2 linked regions of the Adhaeribacter radiodurans genome follow. The protein of the gene in region 1 interacts with the protein of each later gene in a pairwise test. Links are inferred from orthologs where the notes say so. Each region holds a gene or a part of one and is shown on either strand. Other genes may lie near its edges.

What was found.
Region 2: the proteins of HUW48_RS06615 (region 1) and dnaE interact in binary tests that used the Escherichia coli proteins (3 or more experiments, as listed by UniProt). The link is inferred for Adhaeribacter radiodurans from one-to-one orthologs.

The regions. Positions count from the first base shown.
Region 1 is NZ_CP055153.1:1,566,545-1,574,152, reverse strand. Bases 1,950-4,821 are described here. They hold HUW48_RS06615 (DNA polymerase III subunit gamma/tau), read right to left. Parts: upstream 4,423-4,821; coding sequence 2,476-4,422; downstream 1,950-2,475. Other genes in these bases: HUW48_RS06610 (SDR family oxidoreductase), read right to left, coding at 4,622-4,821; HUW48_RS06620 (M16 family metallopeptidase), read right to left, coding at 1,950-2,097. Outside these bases: more of HUW48_RS06620, read right to left, coding at 1-1,949; more of HUW48_RS06610, read right to left, coding at 4,822-5,503; Holliday junction resolvase RuvX, read right to left, coding at 5,701-6,114; HUW48_RS06600 (S41 family peptidase), read left to right, coding at 6,553-7,608. UniProt on the Escherichia coli protein: Part of the beta sliding clamp loading complex, which hydrolyzes ATP to load the beta clamp onto primed DNA to form the DNA replication pre-initiation complex.
Region 2 is NZ_CP055153.1:1,430,835-1,438,249, forward strand. What follows is about bases 631-4,854. They hold dnaE (DNA polymerase III subunit alpha), read right to left. Parts: upstream 4,467-4,854; coding sequence 831-4,466; downstream 631-830. Other genes in these bases: HUW48_RS27210 (hypothetical protein), read left to right, coding at 4,504-4,629. Outside these bases: HUW48_RS06130 (DUF4056 domain-containing protein), read left to right, coding at 1-610; HUW48_RS06140 (MFS transporter), read left to right, coding at 4,954-6,291; HUW48_RS06145 (LysM peptidoglycan-binding domain-containing protein), read right to left, coding at 6,447-7,415. UniProt on the Escherichia coli protein: DNA polymerase III is a complex, multichain enzyme responsible for most of the replicative synthesis in bacteria. This DNA polymerase also exhibits 3' to 5' exonuclease activity. The alpha chain is the DNA polymerase catalytic subunit.

The DNA.
Region 1 (7,608 bases):
GTAATTAACCATAGCTACACTGTGAATAGTACTTTTATTCCGCTTCGCATCAGCCCGTTCTTTTAAAATTCCGGCAATTAAATCGGTTAAAGCTTGTTGGTCGGATTTCGGATTTTGTAATACACTTTCGAACAAGGTTAATCCTTTTTCAAAATTTGCGTCTAGCCCCGATAAACTCACGTACACTTGTTCTTGTGAAGTAAACACATCAAAAGAGCAGCCTAACTTGTAAAATTCTTTTTGTAATTCCTCCGCACTAAATTTATCATTCCCTAAATATTTAAGGTAATTAACTGCTAATCCTAACTTTAAATTATTATTAGTGCCGGTTTCCAGAATATAATACAGGTTAAACAAGCCATTCTCCTTATTTCGGGTGTAATAAAGAGGTATATTCTGCTTTAATTTTACCTCGCTAATGTCCTTTTTATAATCTACAAAAACGGGTTGCAGTTCCGTTGTTTTGCCGGCCATTACCTGTTTATAAAAGTCAGATTGAGCATCGCGGTTTACGGAAACGGGAGTAATAGTAGGTTTTTCTACTTTCTGCATGTTTGGATCTTTGCCGATACGTTTATAAACCACCACGTAATTATTACCGTAGAATTTATTAGCCACCTGCATTACTTCCTGCTTAGTAATTCCGGCAAAATCTTTATCGCGCTGGATGTAATCTTTCCAATCCTGGCGTGCCACAAAGGCGCTCACAAAAGCATCCGCCCGAGCCTCATTACTTTCGTATGATTTCATTAAGGCCATTTTATTATTATTTATAATAGCCGGAATTAACCAATCTTCGAACTTACCTTGCTTTACCAAATTAACCTGACTTAAAAGCAAATCTTTTACCTGCTCTAAAGTCTGCCCTTGACGCGGAGTACCCGACAGCAAATTCGCCGAATAATCGTTCATGGTATAATCGAACGAAGAGGCTTCTAATACAACTTGTTTTTGATTTAAATTTAAATCGATAAGTCCGGCTTGGCCATTAGCGAGTATCTGGCTAATCATTTCCAGCACCAAAGCTTCGCGGGTAGTAACACCCGGAAAACGAAAACCCAGCATCATACTTTCGGCATTGGGCCCTAACACCTCTTTTACTACTGGTTTGGCAATGGGAGCTTCAGCGGGTGACGTGTAGGTGGGCAGTGGCTTTGATTTTAGTTTACCAAAGTATTTATCAATAATCCGGATAGTTTGATCGGGATCTAAGTCGCCGCTCATGGCAATGGCCATATTATTGGGCACATAATACGCATCAAAATACTTTTTTATCTCGGTAATAGAAGGATTTTTCAGGTGTTCGATGGTGCCAATAGTAGTTTGCGTGCCATATTGGTGCGTCGGGAATAATCCTTCGAGCATAGCAGTAAATACCTTGCGGCCATCGCTATCCAGCGTACGGTTTTTTTCTTCGTAAACCGCTTCCAGTTCGGTATGAAACAAGCGCGGCACCATTTCCCCGAAACGTTCGGCTTCTACCATCGCCCATTTTTCCAGTTGGTTTGCTGGAATATCTCCGGTATAAACTGTTTGCTCTACCGAGGTGTAAGCATTAGAGCCGCTACCGCCAATTGAAGCTAGAATTTTATCGTATTCGTTGGCAATAGCGTACTTAGCGGCCACTCCAGAAACACTATCAATCTGATGGTAAATTTTCTTCCGCTCAACGGCATCTTTTTTACTGCGATACAATTCGTAGAGCTGTTCAATTTTATCGAGTTCTGGTTTTTCTTTGGCATAATCTAAAGAACCTAATCTAGAGGTTCCCTTAAACACCATGTGTTCTAAATAGTGAGCTAAACCCGTAGCCGTAGCCGGATCGTTTTTACTACCGGCCCGCACGGCAATGTACGTTTGAATACGTGGGGCATCTTTGTAGTCGGTTAAATACACCGTTAACCCATTATCCAGCTTATAAATTCTTGCTTTTAAAGAATCGCCGGGGGCAGTGGTATAGGTATAAGTTTTTTCTTTTGGTTGGGCAGTCGGGTCAGTAGTGGCAGTTGGAGGAGTACTTGTTTGCCGGCTAGTAGTTTTACACTGGGGCAGCAACAACACGGCGACTAAAAGCCAGGGATAAAATATTTTCTTCATTATAGGAAATAAATGCGTGAACTGAATGTAATCTCTGATGATTAAATATAGGATTTTTATTTGTAGTTAAATAACGAGGTGATCTGATGAATTATTAGTTTAAGCTATTGTTTACCCCTCCACCTGCAACAAGCTAAAAACACGGAAGAAGAAGCCATCTAAGCTACGTTGTATCTTTATCACCAATTCTCTCAAAAAATTTTGATTTGCGTCAGAACCTGGAATTATAGTTTGGCCAGTAAAGAATTTGAAATGCCGGATCTGAATTCAGATAAAAAAGTAAATTTTTACTGTAAAGTAAAGCCTGAGAGGAATGAAATTTACTATTTCGGGTAATCTCTACTCCCTTATTTTGAGCTTACCCGGAGAACTGAAAATTTAAAAAGAAGTATCTAAGCCCAATCGTTTTTTTATCTCAGGTAAGATGGGATACCGTTCAGCGAGGTAGTTGTATTTATCTATGGAGGTATACAGCTTTACTCCTTCTACCTGCGTTTTTACTTCGATTTTTACATTAAGGCGATTATTGCGCAACCGGTTTCGCAATGCTGCTAAAAATTCGGCGCGGATAGAATTAAATTGTTCAATTTGCACGTGGTTTTCTACCTCTAACCTTATTTCATTAGTAGAGGTTAGTTGCACCGGCCGATTCAGAATCATGTATTCCGCCATTTTCCCTTCGGCTTTTTTCTGTTCGGTGAGCTGTTTCCATACCATTTCAAACTCAAATTGATTAACTGGCTGAATAGAGCCTTGGTTAAGACTTTCTGGTTCTGCTTCTAAAACTGCCGCCTCTTGGTTAACAACTGGACTTTGTACCTGGGCCTTAATGTCTTTTAAACTAGGTAACTTTACTATTTTTTTGGCAGGTGGCAAGGGAGCAGCCGGCCGGATAAATTGTTGTTCGGTGTATTGATCTTCGGGTACATTAGGCGCGGGCAGCGGCACAGTTGGCACCGGAGGTAATTTATTTATTGCCGTGGGTGAAGTAACCGACATTGGTTCTGCCACAACGCTTCCATTACTATCATTAATTGGCATAGCCACTGGAACAACACTTGCCCCATTAGCAGTTGAGGTAATTGAGGTAGTCGATGCTTTCTGACCGTTTGTATCTGGCATAGAAGTTACACCCGGTGCTTCAGAAAGCGTATTTACTTTAACATCCGATTCTAAGCTAGTTTTTTTTTTGACGTCGCCGTTGGAGGAGAAGTCTTTCGCAAAGGTAACTGCCGAGGGCAAGTGTACCAGTTTCATGAGGCAAAGCTCGACGTGCAAGCGCTGATTTTTACTATTTTTAAAGTTCTGGTCGCAAGCCGCCACAATATTTAACCCGGACAATAACAACGACAACGAAGCTTTCTGCGCTTGTTGCGCATATTTGGTTTTAATATTATCCGATACTTCCAGCAATTGCACCGTTACCGGATCTCTACACACGAGTAAACTCCGGAAGTGTTCCCCAATCCCTAAAACGAAATTATGGGCATCGAACCCGTTTTTTAAAATCTCATCGAATAAAAGTAAAGTACCCGATAAATTATTGGCCAGAAAATAATCCGTTAACTTAAAATAATAATCATAATCCAGAATGTGCAAGTTATCTACGGTTGCTTTGTAGGTAATCTTGTTTCCGGAAAACGTCACCATCTGGTCAAAAATGGAAAGAGCGTCGCGCAAGGCTCCATCTGCTTTCTGAGCAATTAAATGTAAAGCATCGTCTTCCGCGGTAATTTCTTCTTTCGCCGCAATATTGTTTAAGTGCTTAACCATATCCTCAATCCGGATTCGGTTAAAATCGAAAATCTGGCAACGCGACAAGATAGTTGGAATAATTTTGTGCCGTTCGGTGGTAGCTAAAATAAAAATAGCGTAAGAAGGCGGCTCTTCCAGGGTTTTCAGGAACGCGTTAAAAGCCGAGTTCGAGAGCATATGCACCTCATCGATGATATATATTTTGTATTTACCAGTTTGCGGGGCATAACGAACTTGTTCTACTAAATTCCGGATATCTTCTACGGAGTTGTTAGAAGCAGCATCGAGTTCGTGAACGTTAAACGAAGCGTTGTTATTAAAACTCCGGCACGACTCACATACATTACAAGCCTCGGTAGTAGGTGTAATATTCTGGCAATTGATGGTTTTCGCTAAAATACGCGCGCAAGTAGTTTTACCCACTCCCCTGGGGCCACAAAATAAAAATGCCTGGGCCAGGTGATTACTATTAATCGCATTTTTAAGCGTAGTGGTAATGTGGTGCTGCCCCACCACGCTATCGAAAGTAGCTGGCCGGTATTTACGTGCCGATACAACAAAGTTTTCCATCCTTAAACAAAGATAAGAAAACCGGTGTAAGCTTGAAAGCTAAAAGTTTAACCTTGCACTAACCTGCTATAGATCAATATATTAAATTAAAACAGCAATTTTATTAAAAATTTAAGCCTCAGATTTGTTTTCTTCACCTAACCCGAAATAAATTGTTTCGGCTACTTTTACTTAACAATATACTGGCTATAAGACACTATTAAAGGTGTTCCGGAATAAAAAAATGGGCGTTTTCCTGGGCAAATTCTTTAAATGTTCGGCCTCGTTGTCCGGTAATTTTTTCTACCGTATCCGTAACAGTAGCTGCGTAACCCGATTTTGAGATATTGTTAAGTTCCATCATCGCATCAATCATCCAATCCGGAGCATGCATGCTGCTCATGGCCTGTCGGGCGGCTTGGTCGGGCACATCTACGTAGGTAATGGTGCGGCCGGTAACTTCAGATAAAATAGCCGCAACTTCCTGCACCGAAATAGCTTCCGGACCGGTTAACTCTAGTACCTGGTTTTTAAAATCATTTTGCGTTAAAACTACTTTCGCTACTGCAGCAATATTATGGGCATCAATGTAGCTCACTTTGCCCTCCCCGAGTGGTTGATAAATTTTATTTTCTTGTAAAATACTAGCCCCTGCGTAATTAATAAAGTTTTGCATAAACGAAGTTGGCCGCAAGATTACGTACGGGATACCAGAGTTTTCCAAATGTTTTTCTATTTCGTGGTGCCAGCGGCCTAACTGGATACCTGGTTCGGCGTCCGCTCCAATAGCCGATAATCGTACTATTTGCTTTACTCCTACTTGTTTTGCTTCATCAATAAAATTTTTGGCTATTTCTACTTGATTATGCGTTAAAGGTGTAATCAGGAAAACGCGGGTAACACCGGTCAAAGCTACTTTTAAAGATTCAGAACGGGAAAAATCAATTTCTACCAGGTCTACATTCGGGAATACCTTCAACCGGTCGCCTTTTATAATGGAGTGCACACCTGCTCGCACTTTTACATCTTCCGTAGATAAAGCTTTAATGGCTTCGCTGCCCACCGTGCCGGTAGCACCGGTAACTAAAATAGTTTCGTGCATAGTTTGTATTTACAGTATTAAACTCCAGAACGGGTATAAGACTATCGGGTTTAAAATAATTTATTAAAAATTGATAATCTAAAGAGTAAACCGTTATTAGTTAATTTGTTCTACTGAAAGGGTACAAATATTTAATATAAATGTTTCTGGTACCAAAACAGGGTATTAGACAATTTGAGTGATAGTTTAATGATAGTTTATGGATTTGCCTCTAGGTACGACTGCAAGATTATGGCTGCGCTTACTTTATCTATGGTAGCTTTGTTTTGGCGGTCTTTTTTCTTCAGTCCACCCGCAATCATAGCCTGAAATGCCATTCGGGAGGTAAAGCGCTCGTCTAAGGTATGTACCGGAATAGCAGGTATTTCTTTTTGCAGTTTACGCACAAAACCAATTACGGCGCTGGTTACATCGGTAGGGGTATTATCTAGTTTTTTGGGCATACCTACTACAAAGGCTTCTACCTCTTGCTCTTGCGTGTATTTTTTCAAAAAATCGTAAATATCTTTTGCATGAACCGTTTCGAGAGGTGTTGCAATTAATTTTAAGGGATCGGTTACAGCCAATCCAACCCGTTTGTTTCCGTAATCAATAGCTACAATTCTGGCCACGCTAAGTAAAGTTTTAAATTTTAAGTAAAAATAATTATTTGGTCGCAGTAAGTATTACGTTACATACGCCTTATTCGGTAAAGTACCAGGGTTCAACTCAGAGTTTCAGGAAAAAAAGTAAATTTTTCAGGTGCATGGCTTCACTTTTTATTTACTGGCCCGTTTACATATAATTAAATTATTTTTAATATTCTAGAAGCAAATTTACCTTGGTTTAGCTTAACTTAATGCAAGTAAAATTACGTAGACAACTGCAGCAACGTAATATTCCGGAACTATTGATTAGTAAGCAGTTGACTACAATTTTCAATAATATCTAGGCGCAAATAAAAATTAGCTGTACTAATGGGATAATCCATTTAAAGAAGCAACTTTATTTTAAGGGTATTTGTCTAAAAAGTAGTTAAATAGCCTTTATTCTAATATATTAGATTGCTAATGCCCGCAAGCATTATGGAAAGCTGCTTGCACCAAAAAAGTTTAATGAACATGAGCGAAAAATTTAAAAATTCTACTTTCCAGGTAAGGTTACCTTTGTTTTTAGGTTTGGCACTGGCAACCGGTATATTAATTGGAGCAAATGGTTTCCAGCCTTCTGGTAATAACCCGCAGGGTACGGCTAAAAGTTATTTAAAATTCCGGGACATTCTTTCTTATATCGATCGGGATTACGTGGATACGGTTAACGTAGAAGAGCTTTCTGATTTTGCCATTAATCAGATGCTCGAAAAATTAGACCCGCACACCGCTTACATTCCGGCCAGTGAAATGGATGTTGCCCGCTCTTATTTAGAAGGCGACTTCGACGGTATTGGGGTAGAATTTAATATTTTTAAAGATACTGTTCAAATTGTGGCTCCGCTTAGTGGGGGCCCATCCGAAGCAGTAGGTTTGCAAGCCGGTGATAAAATTATTAAGGTAGATGGCAAAAATATTGCCGGTGCCGGTATTACCACGCAAGGAGTTTTTGAAAAATTACGTGGCAGCAAAGGCACTAAAGTAAACCTTACCATTTTACGACGGAACGAGAAAAAACCAATGGATTTTACCGTAACCCGGAATAAAATACCAACTGTTTCGGTAGAAACTGGCTACATGGTTGACAATCACACGGGTTATATAAAAGTTACCCGCTTTTCGGCTAATACTTACGACGAGTTTAAATCGACTCTTGTTAAGTTAAAAAAGAAAGGTATGGACCGGCTCATTCTGGATTTGCGGGGCAATCCGGGTGGTTACATGGATCGGGCTACTCGTATGGCCGACGAATTTATCTCAGGAAATAAAAAAATTGTATATACCGATGGTAAAGGTACCAAATACGACAATGAAACATTTGCCCACGTACGCGGTGAGTTTGAAGACGGCCCTGTAATTGTGCTGATAGATGAAGGCAGCGCCTCGGCCTCTGAAATTGTTTCGGGAGCTTTACAGGATAATGACCGGGCTTTAATTGTGGGTCGGCGCTCGTTCGGGAAAGGTTTGGTTCAAATG
Region 2 (7,415 bases), 140 kb from region 1 along the record:
ATCGGTGTGGCACGAAATAGCCACCTGGTATGGCGCCTCTTATATCCCTTTTGTTACCGAACGGTATTCCAGCTTTTCTATCGAAGATGCATACTCCAACTTATTAGGGGTTACCTTGGGCATGGAAGCTCTTAAAAGCGATTTACCCTACGAGCAAGCCATAACTCAATTAATAGCCAAAACATTAAATAATTTAGAAGCTGTAGCCACTGAAGCAGATACCCATGCTGCCATGGAAAGTGTACTTAATGTTTGGTGGACACGCGATAAAAGGTTACCTAGCGGCAAAATATTGTTGGCGCGCCAGATAGAGGTTTATCCAGTTGTAAGGCCTTTGCTTCTCCCGGGTACAGCTAACGCCCTAGATGCAGCTGCTTTTGAGTTAACTGTTCCGGACCAGACACAAGCTCATAAGTCCTTATCTGACTTTTACCAGCTTACGATTAAGCCAAGCTATAAAGTGCCGCTTCACTTAATTTTTCCGGAAGAAGAAAAACATTTTGTTACCCAAACAGATTTTGCTTTACTTCTGCGCCAGATTGAAAAAGAAGAGCGGGCCCAACAACTGCAAACTAATTCACGAATCGTAAATTGGCGGTCTGGTAGTTGAAATATTTTTGTTCATATTGATTATTAATCTCAGATAAATTACTACAACAAAAGGCCCATAATACATGGGCCTTTTTCGTTTTTTACTCCTTCATATTGCTATCTTATCCAGGTGTATAAACTCAGACTGGCGGCATGCAGGGGCAGCTAAGCAAACCTTCTTGTTGTAGGTTCTGCCGTGTCAGGTGTTATCACCTGACACTTAATGACAGCATTAAAATCTACAACAACTTACAAACCCCCAATTCCTTTTCCTTTACCTTCAAAATAAATGTTTTCGGGTCGATGCGGTATTTGCGGGAGAACATTTCCACGGTGAGGCGTTCGTTGGGTTCGCAGAGTACCAGTTCCAGTTTTTTCTGGCCAGGTGATTCCTGTGCGGCTTGTTCAATATGGTCGATTTGCAGAGCATTCAGAGTACGAAGGTCGATGTCTAACCGAACACCCTGGGCTAATTTTTCGGCCACATCGCCGAGCAATTGCATGTTGGTAGGCTTCAATTCCCACTGGTCTTCTGATTTATAACGCAAGGTTACTTTGCCTTTTACAAACAAGAACATACCGTCTTTTAAATAAGGCGAGAACTTTACGTAATCTTCCCCGAACAAAGCCAGACCTAAAGTAGAATCATAATCTTCCAGGGTAAACAGCGCAAATGGATTTCCGTTTTTTCCCGTCCGGATGACAATATTACTTACAATACCGGCCACTGAAATATCGCGGTTTTTGTATTCGGCAATTCGGTCCAAAGGACAAGTGCAGTACGAGTCAATTTCTAATTTAAACTGGTCGAGCGGGTGACCGGAAATGTAAAAACCTACCACTTCTTTTTCCCGGCGCAGCATTTCGGTTTGGCTCCAAGGTGCTACTTCCGGTACTTTGGGCAAGGGAATTTGCACGGCACTACCACCGCCAAACAACGATTGTTGGGAGGAACTTTGCTCGGCCTGGTATTGGTTACCAAAACGGATAGATTTTTCGAGTAAATTCAGGTTTTCGCCGTCGGGTATTTCAATGTATTGCGCCCGGTGGTAGCGCTCAAACGAATCGAATGCTCCGGCTTGGGCTAAACTTTCAAAAGTTTTCTTGTTTACTGCCCGCAAATTGGCTCGTTTGGCAAAGTCAAAAACATCGGAGTAGGGTCCTTTTTTCTCCCGTTCTTCCAGAATAGCTTCTACCGCTGCTTCGCCAGTTCCTTTTACCGCTCCTAAACCAAAACGAATAGCGCCATCTTTGTTAACGTTAAATTTATAGATGGATTCGTTCACGTCCGGACCCAACACCGGTACTTGCTGGCGACGCGCTTCTTCGATAAAGAAAGTTACTTTCTTAATATCGTTCATGTTGTGCGTGAGAACGGCCGCCATGTACTCTGCGGGGTAATGCGCTTTTAAATAACCTGTTTGGTAAGCCACTACCGAGTAAGCCGCCGAGTGCGACCGGTTAAAGCCGTACTGGGCAAATTTCTCCATTACGTCGAATACTTCCGACGCTTTTTTCTCGGGTATTTTATGGAGTTCCTTGGCACCTTTAATAAATTTCTCTCGCTCTTTGGCCATTTTGGCCATATCTTTTTTACCCATTGCCCGGCGCAGCAAGTCGGCACCACCCAGGGAGTAGCCCGCTAAGATCTGGGCCGTTTGCATAATTTGCTCCTGGTACACCATAATGCCGTAGGAGTAATTCAGGATGGGTTCCAGCAGTTCGTGCGGGTATTCAACCGGTTCGCGGCCGTGTTTCCGGTTAATAAAGTTAGGAATGAACTGCATTGGACCGGGCCGGTAAAGCGCGTTCATGGCAATTAAATCCTCGATATTCGTTGGCTGCAAATCTTTTAAGTACATCCGCATGCCTTCGGATTCAAACTGGAAGGTACCAATGGTGTCACCGCGTTGGTAGAGCGCAAAAGTCTTTTCGTCTTCCAGAGGTATTTCATCGATATTAATATCTACGCCGTGATTGGTCTTAATCAATTCTAAAGCATCGCGAATAATGGTTAGGGTTTTGAGACCCAAAAAGTCCATTTTCAGCATGCCCGCGCTTTCAATTACCTTACCGTCGAACTGCGTTATGAGCAGGTCTGAATCTTTAGAGGTAGAAACCGGAATGTAATTGGTAATATCATCGGGAGCAATAATTACCCCTGCCGCGTGAATACCGGTATTACGGACAGAACCTTCCAATTTTTCTGCCAGTTGCACTACTTTTCCCCGGTGGTCGTTGCCCGCCCGAATGTTAGCCAGTTCCGGCGATTCTATAAATGCTTTAGCCAGGGTAGTACCCGGCGTTTCGGGCACCATTTTGGCCAGTTCATTAGCCTCAGATAAAGGCAATTCGGTAGCGCGGGCCACGTCTTTAATGCTCGATTTGGCCGCCATGGTACCAAAAGTGATAATCTGGGCTACCTGGGTTTTACCGTATTTCCCCACCACGTAGTCGATTACGCGCTGGCGGTTTTCGTCGTCGAAGTCAATATCAATATCGGGCATACTTACCCGTTCCGGATTTAAAAAACGCTCGAAAAGCAGGGAATACTTTATGGGGTCGATGTTGGTAATACCAACGCAATAGGCTACCGCCGAACCGGCGGCGGAACCCCGGCCCGGCCCAACTACTACTCCCATGGCCCGGCCTTGATTAATAAAGTCCTGCACAATTAAAAAGTAACCCGCAAATCCCATGGTTTCGATAATCTGCAGCTCATAGTTCAGGCGTTCTTCAACTTCGGGGGTAATTTCTTTGTACCGTTTCTTAGCGCCTTCAAAGGTCAAATGGCGCAAAAAAGCATCCGGTCCGGCGTGTTCCGCCGGTATCGGAAAGTTGGGTAATAGTATATCGCGCTGCAGTTTGGGCGGCGTTATTTTATCAACGATTTCGTTTGTATTGTCTACTGATTCCGGCACGTCGCGGAACAGTTGGTTCATCTGCGCCTGCGTTTTGAAGTAGAATTCGTCGTTGGGGAAACCAAAGCGGGTTTGCGGCCGGGGCTTCTGCATTTCTTCTTCAATCCGGTACAGCATCCGGCGGGCTACTTCGTCGTTGTTTAAGTTTTTGCGGAGGTTATCCAGGTGGTCGTAAGCAACCTCGCCCTTAGAAGTTAACAACCGGAAATATTTGGTGTTGAAATCACCAACCGGAATACTTTCGTCTTCGCCGGTATTCACGCAGAGCAGAATGTCGTGGGCATTCCAGTCGTTTTGCTCAATGTAGTGCGAGTCGTTGGTGCAAATTACTTTTACGTTGTATTTCTTCGCCCACTTGAGTAATACCTGGTTTACATCTTCCTGGCTCTTACCGGTGTTATCAATATTTTGCAGGCCGTGCCGCTGAATTTCGATGTAATAATCTTCGCCGAATAAATCGAGCCACCATTTCAATATTTCTTCGGCTTCTTCTTCGCTTTTCCATAAAATAGCTTGCGGTACTTCCGCCCCAATGCAGCAACTGGTGGCAATTAAGCCCTTCGAGTATTTTTGCAGAAGCTCTTTATCAATGCGTGGCCATTTACTATACAAACCTTCAATGTAGCTCATGGAGCAAAGCTTCGACAGGTTTTTGTAGCCGTCCTGGTCTTTGGCCAATAAAAGTTGATGGTAGCGGTTATCGCGTTGTTCTTTAGTAAAAACTTTCTGATGGCGGTCCTGCACCAAATAAAATTCGCAGCCCACAATGGGTTTTACGTTGTATTTATTGGCTTCGGCCACAAAGTTAAAAGCCCCAAACATATTACCGTGGTCGGTCATAGCAACGGCCTTCATACCATCGGCTTGGGCTTTCTTCATCAGGCCGCCAATGCTGGCAGCACCATCGAGCAAAGAGTATTGAGTATGGCAGTGTAAATGCGAGAATTCAGGCACGAGAAGTGAATTAGAAATTAATAATTACAAATTAGAAATGGAAGATAAGGAAAAATCAGCATCGGTTGAACTACCATTATCTCCGGTTCACAACAATAAAATTAAGCAAAAAGTAGCAGTTCCGAAAGCAAAAGTTAAGCTCATTAGGTTACTCCTTGCTTAAGATTATGGGTAAGCAGGAAAGTTAGATAAGCTAAAAATCAAAGCACCAGTTATGTTACTAAATCCGCATCCTAGTTTTAGTAAATATTTCGGCGAATCAGTTAGTGAAGAAAGCCTGACACCTGTTTCCTTTGGCAATAAATGGTTTTTTAAAGTTCTGGTGCCTACAGTGGGCACTTTCTGACGAATGGAAGCATAAACCTTCTTAAAAGAGCCCAACCTTAGTTCCGGATTTAATTTTTTACTGATTTAAAATTATTTCAGCCTATTGTTAACTTTTTCGTAAAGTTAGTTTGGTAACGAAAAACCAGATCAGGGTAAACGAATGGAAGCAACAGCAGAGAAGAAAAACAAAGTTACATTAGCCGAAATGTTTCGGGCCTTGCAGTACCGGAATTACCGGCTCTTTTTTATGGGGCAAGGTGTTTCTTTAATTGGTACCTGGATGCAGCAGGTAGCCATGAGCTGGCTGGTTTATCGACTTACTAATTCTGTTTTGTTGTTAGGTATTTTGGGTTTTGCCGGTCAGGTACCAGCATTTCTGTTAGGGCCTTTTGCCGGTGTACTTTCTGATCGATTTAATAAACACCGCATTTTAATTTTAACGCAATCTCTAGCTATGCTGCAAGCTACAATTCTAGCCGTGTTGGTGCTTACTAATGCGGTAACTATCTACTGGATTTTGGCTCTGAGTATATTCTTAGGAATTGTTAATGCTTTTGATACTCCTACCCGGCAGTCCTTCGTCATAAACCTGATTGATAAGCGGGAAGATGTTAGTAATGCCATTGCTTTAAATTCGTCGCTGTTTAATGTGGCCCGTTTAGCCGGACCTTCTATTGCAGGTTTAGTAATTGCGGCGGTAGGGGAGGGGATGTGCTTTGCACTTAATGCGCTTAGTTATATAGCCGTACTTTTTTCTCTTTTAAGTCTTCGGGTTCAGCTTAAACCTTCTACAAAAAAAGACATACGGGTATGGGAATCGTTGCGCGAAGGATTTAAATACGTAGTAGGTTTTCCACCCATTCGGGCAATTCTGCTGCAAATTGGCTTAATTAGCTTGTTTGGCATGCCTTTTAGTGTTTTAATGCCAGTATTTGCCCGCGATATTTTGCACGGTGGCGCTAACACACTCGGTTATTTAATGGGAGCTTCCGGAATTGGGGCATTAACCGGGGCTTTATACCTGGCAAAGCGTCCGTCGGTGTTAGGTTTAGGAAAAGTAATTATTACGGCTACCTTAATGCTTTCTTTTGGCTTAATTTGTTTCTCTTTTACGCGCCACATTGGGTTTGCACTTGTATTTATTACTATTACCGGTTTTGGCATGATTGTGCAAATGGCGGCAAATAATACTATTTTGCAGACTATTGTTGAAGATGATAAACGTGGCCGGGTGATGAGTTTTTATTCCATGGCATTTCTGGGAATGGCGCCATTTGGTTCGTTGCTGGCAGGTACCTTGGCCAATCGTATTGGGGTGCCCTACACGCTTTTGATCTGTGGTTGTTTGTGTAGTTTAATTGTAATTCCGTTTGCAATACAATTGCCCAAAATGCGCCGGTTAGTACGGCCAATTTACCAACAATTAGGTATTTTACCGCAGGTGGCAACCGGAGTACAAACCGCCTCTAACTTAACCATGGCTCCCGAACAGCGGTAATTAGTAGCTTTAGATAAAAGGTAATAAACTGCTCCCAACCCCACTTCATCTGAAGCATGGAGCTTTCCTTTATAATTATTAACTAACTTTTAAACCTTTTAGCTTGCAACCTATAACTTGCAACTTGTAACCTGTAACCTATAACTTGAAACCAACTACTTCCGGCTACTGGATTTTGGTTTAATAGTAAGTTTTTCACCCGGCGCCACGCTGAAATCCGATTTGTTGTTCCAATCCATAATTTCTTTAATGGTAACTCCGTATTTCCGGGAAATCTGGTACATAGATTCGCCGGCTGATACCACGTGTTGCGTAGTTACCGCATTTGCCGTAGTAGCCCGTTCGGTTACCGGTGGCATAGAAGCAACTGTTACTATTGGTTTCGTAACTACCGAAACACTTTGAACAGGAGTATCGGTAGGCGGAGTAAGCCGTAGATTTTGCCCAATAGCTAATCCTAAAGTGCTTAAATTATTCCAGGTTTGCAGTTGATTTACCGGAATATCGTAAAGCCGCGAAATACTATACAAGGTTTCACCCTTCGTAACCACGTGTTCGGTTATAGTTACGGAAACCGTGTTGGCAATAGTTCCTGACGGAGTAATATTTACTTTTTCTTTCGAATTAACTGTATCTGAAGTTTCGGAAGCAGTGGCTATAGATTCTGAATCAAGAAGAACAGAATCATTGGTTGAAGTTCCTTTCCGGTTAGGATACAAATTCTGGTTTTTAGGCTCCGTATTTTGGGCAACTTCCTCTTGAGATTCTTCACTGGCTAAAGTAGAATCTACTATCACATCGTCTTCGGAATCTGAAACTTGAGCAACATCGCTCGAAGAGGATGCCTGATTTTCTGATTCCTGAATGGAATCATTTTTGGAGGTAATTCCCGTTTCGGCTTTTGAACCTGCATTAGGTACCACGGGTGCAGTAGCTACTGGTTCAGTATCGTCGGCTTCTTCATTTACTTCGGTCAGATTTTCGTCTACTTCTACGGGTTGGGTATCTACTTTTGCTACTTTTTCCGGATCTGGTTTTACTCCGAAGATATTGGCTAACTTATCTTCAACTGTATTTTTTGGAGCTGGTTTACTAACTGGGGCCGAAGATTTTTGGGGAGCAAC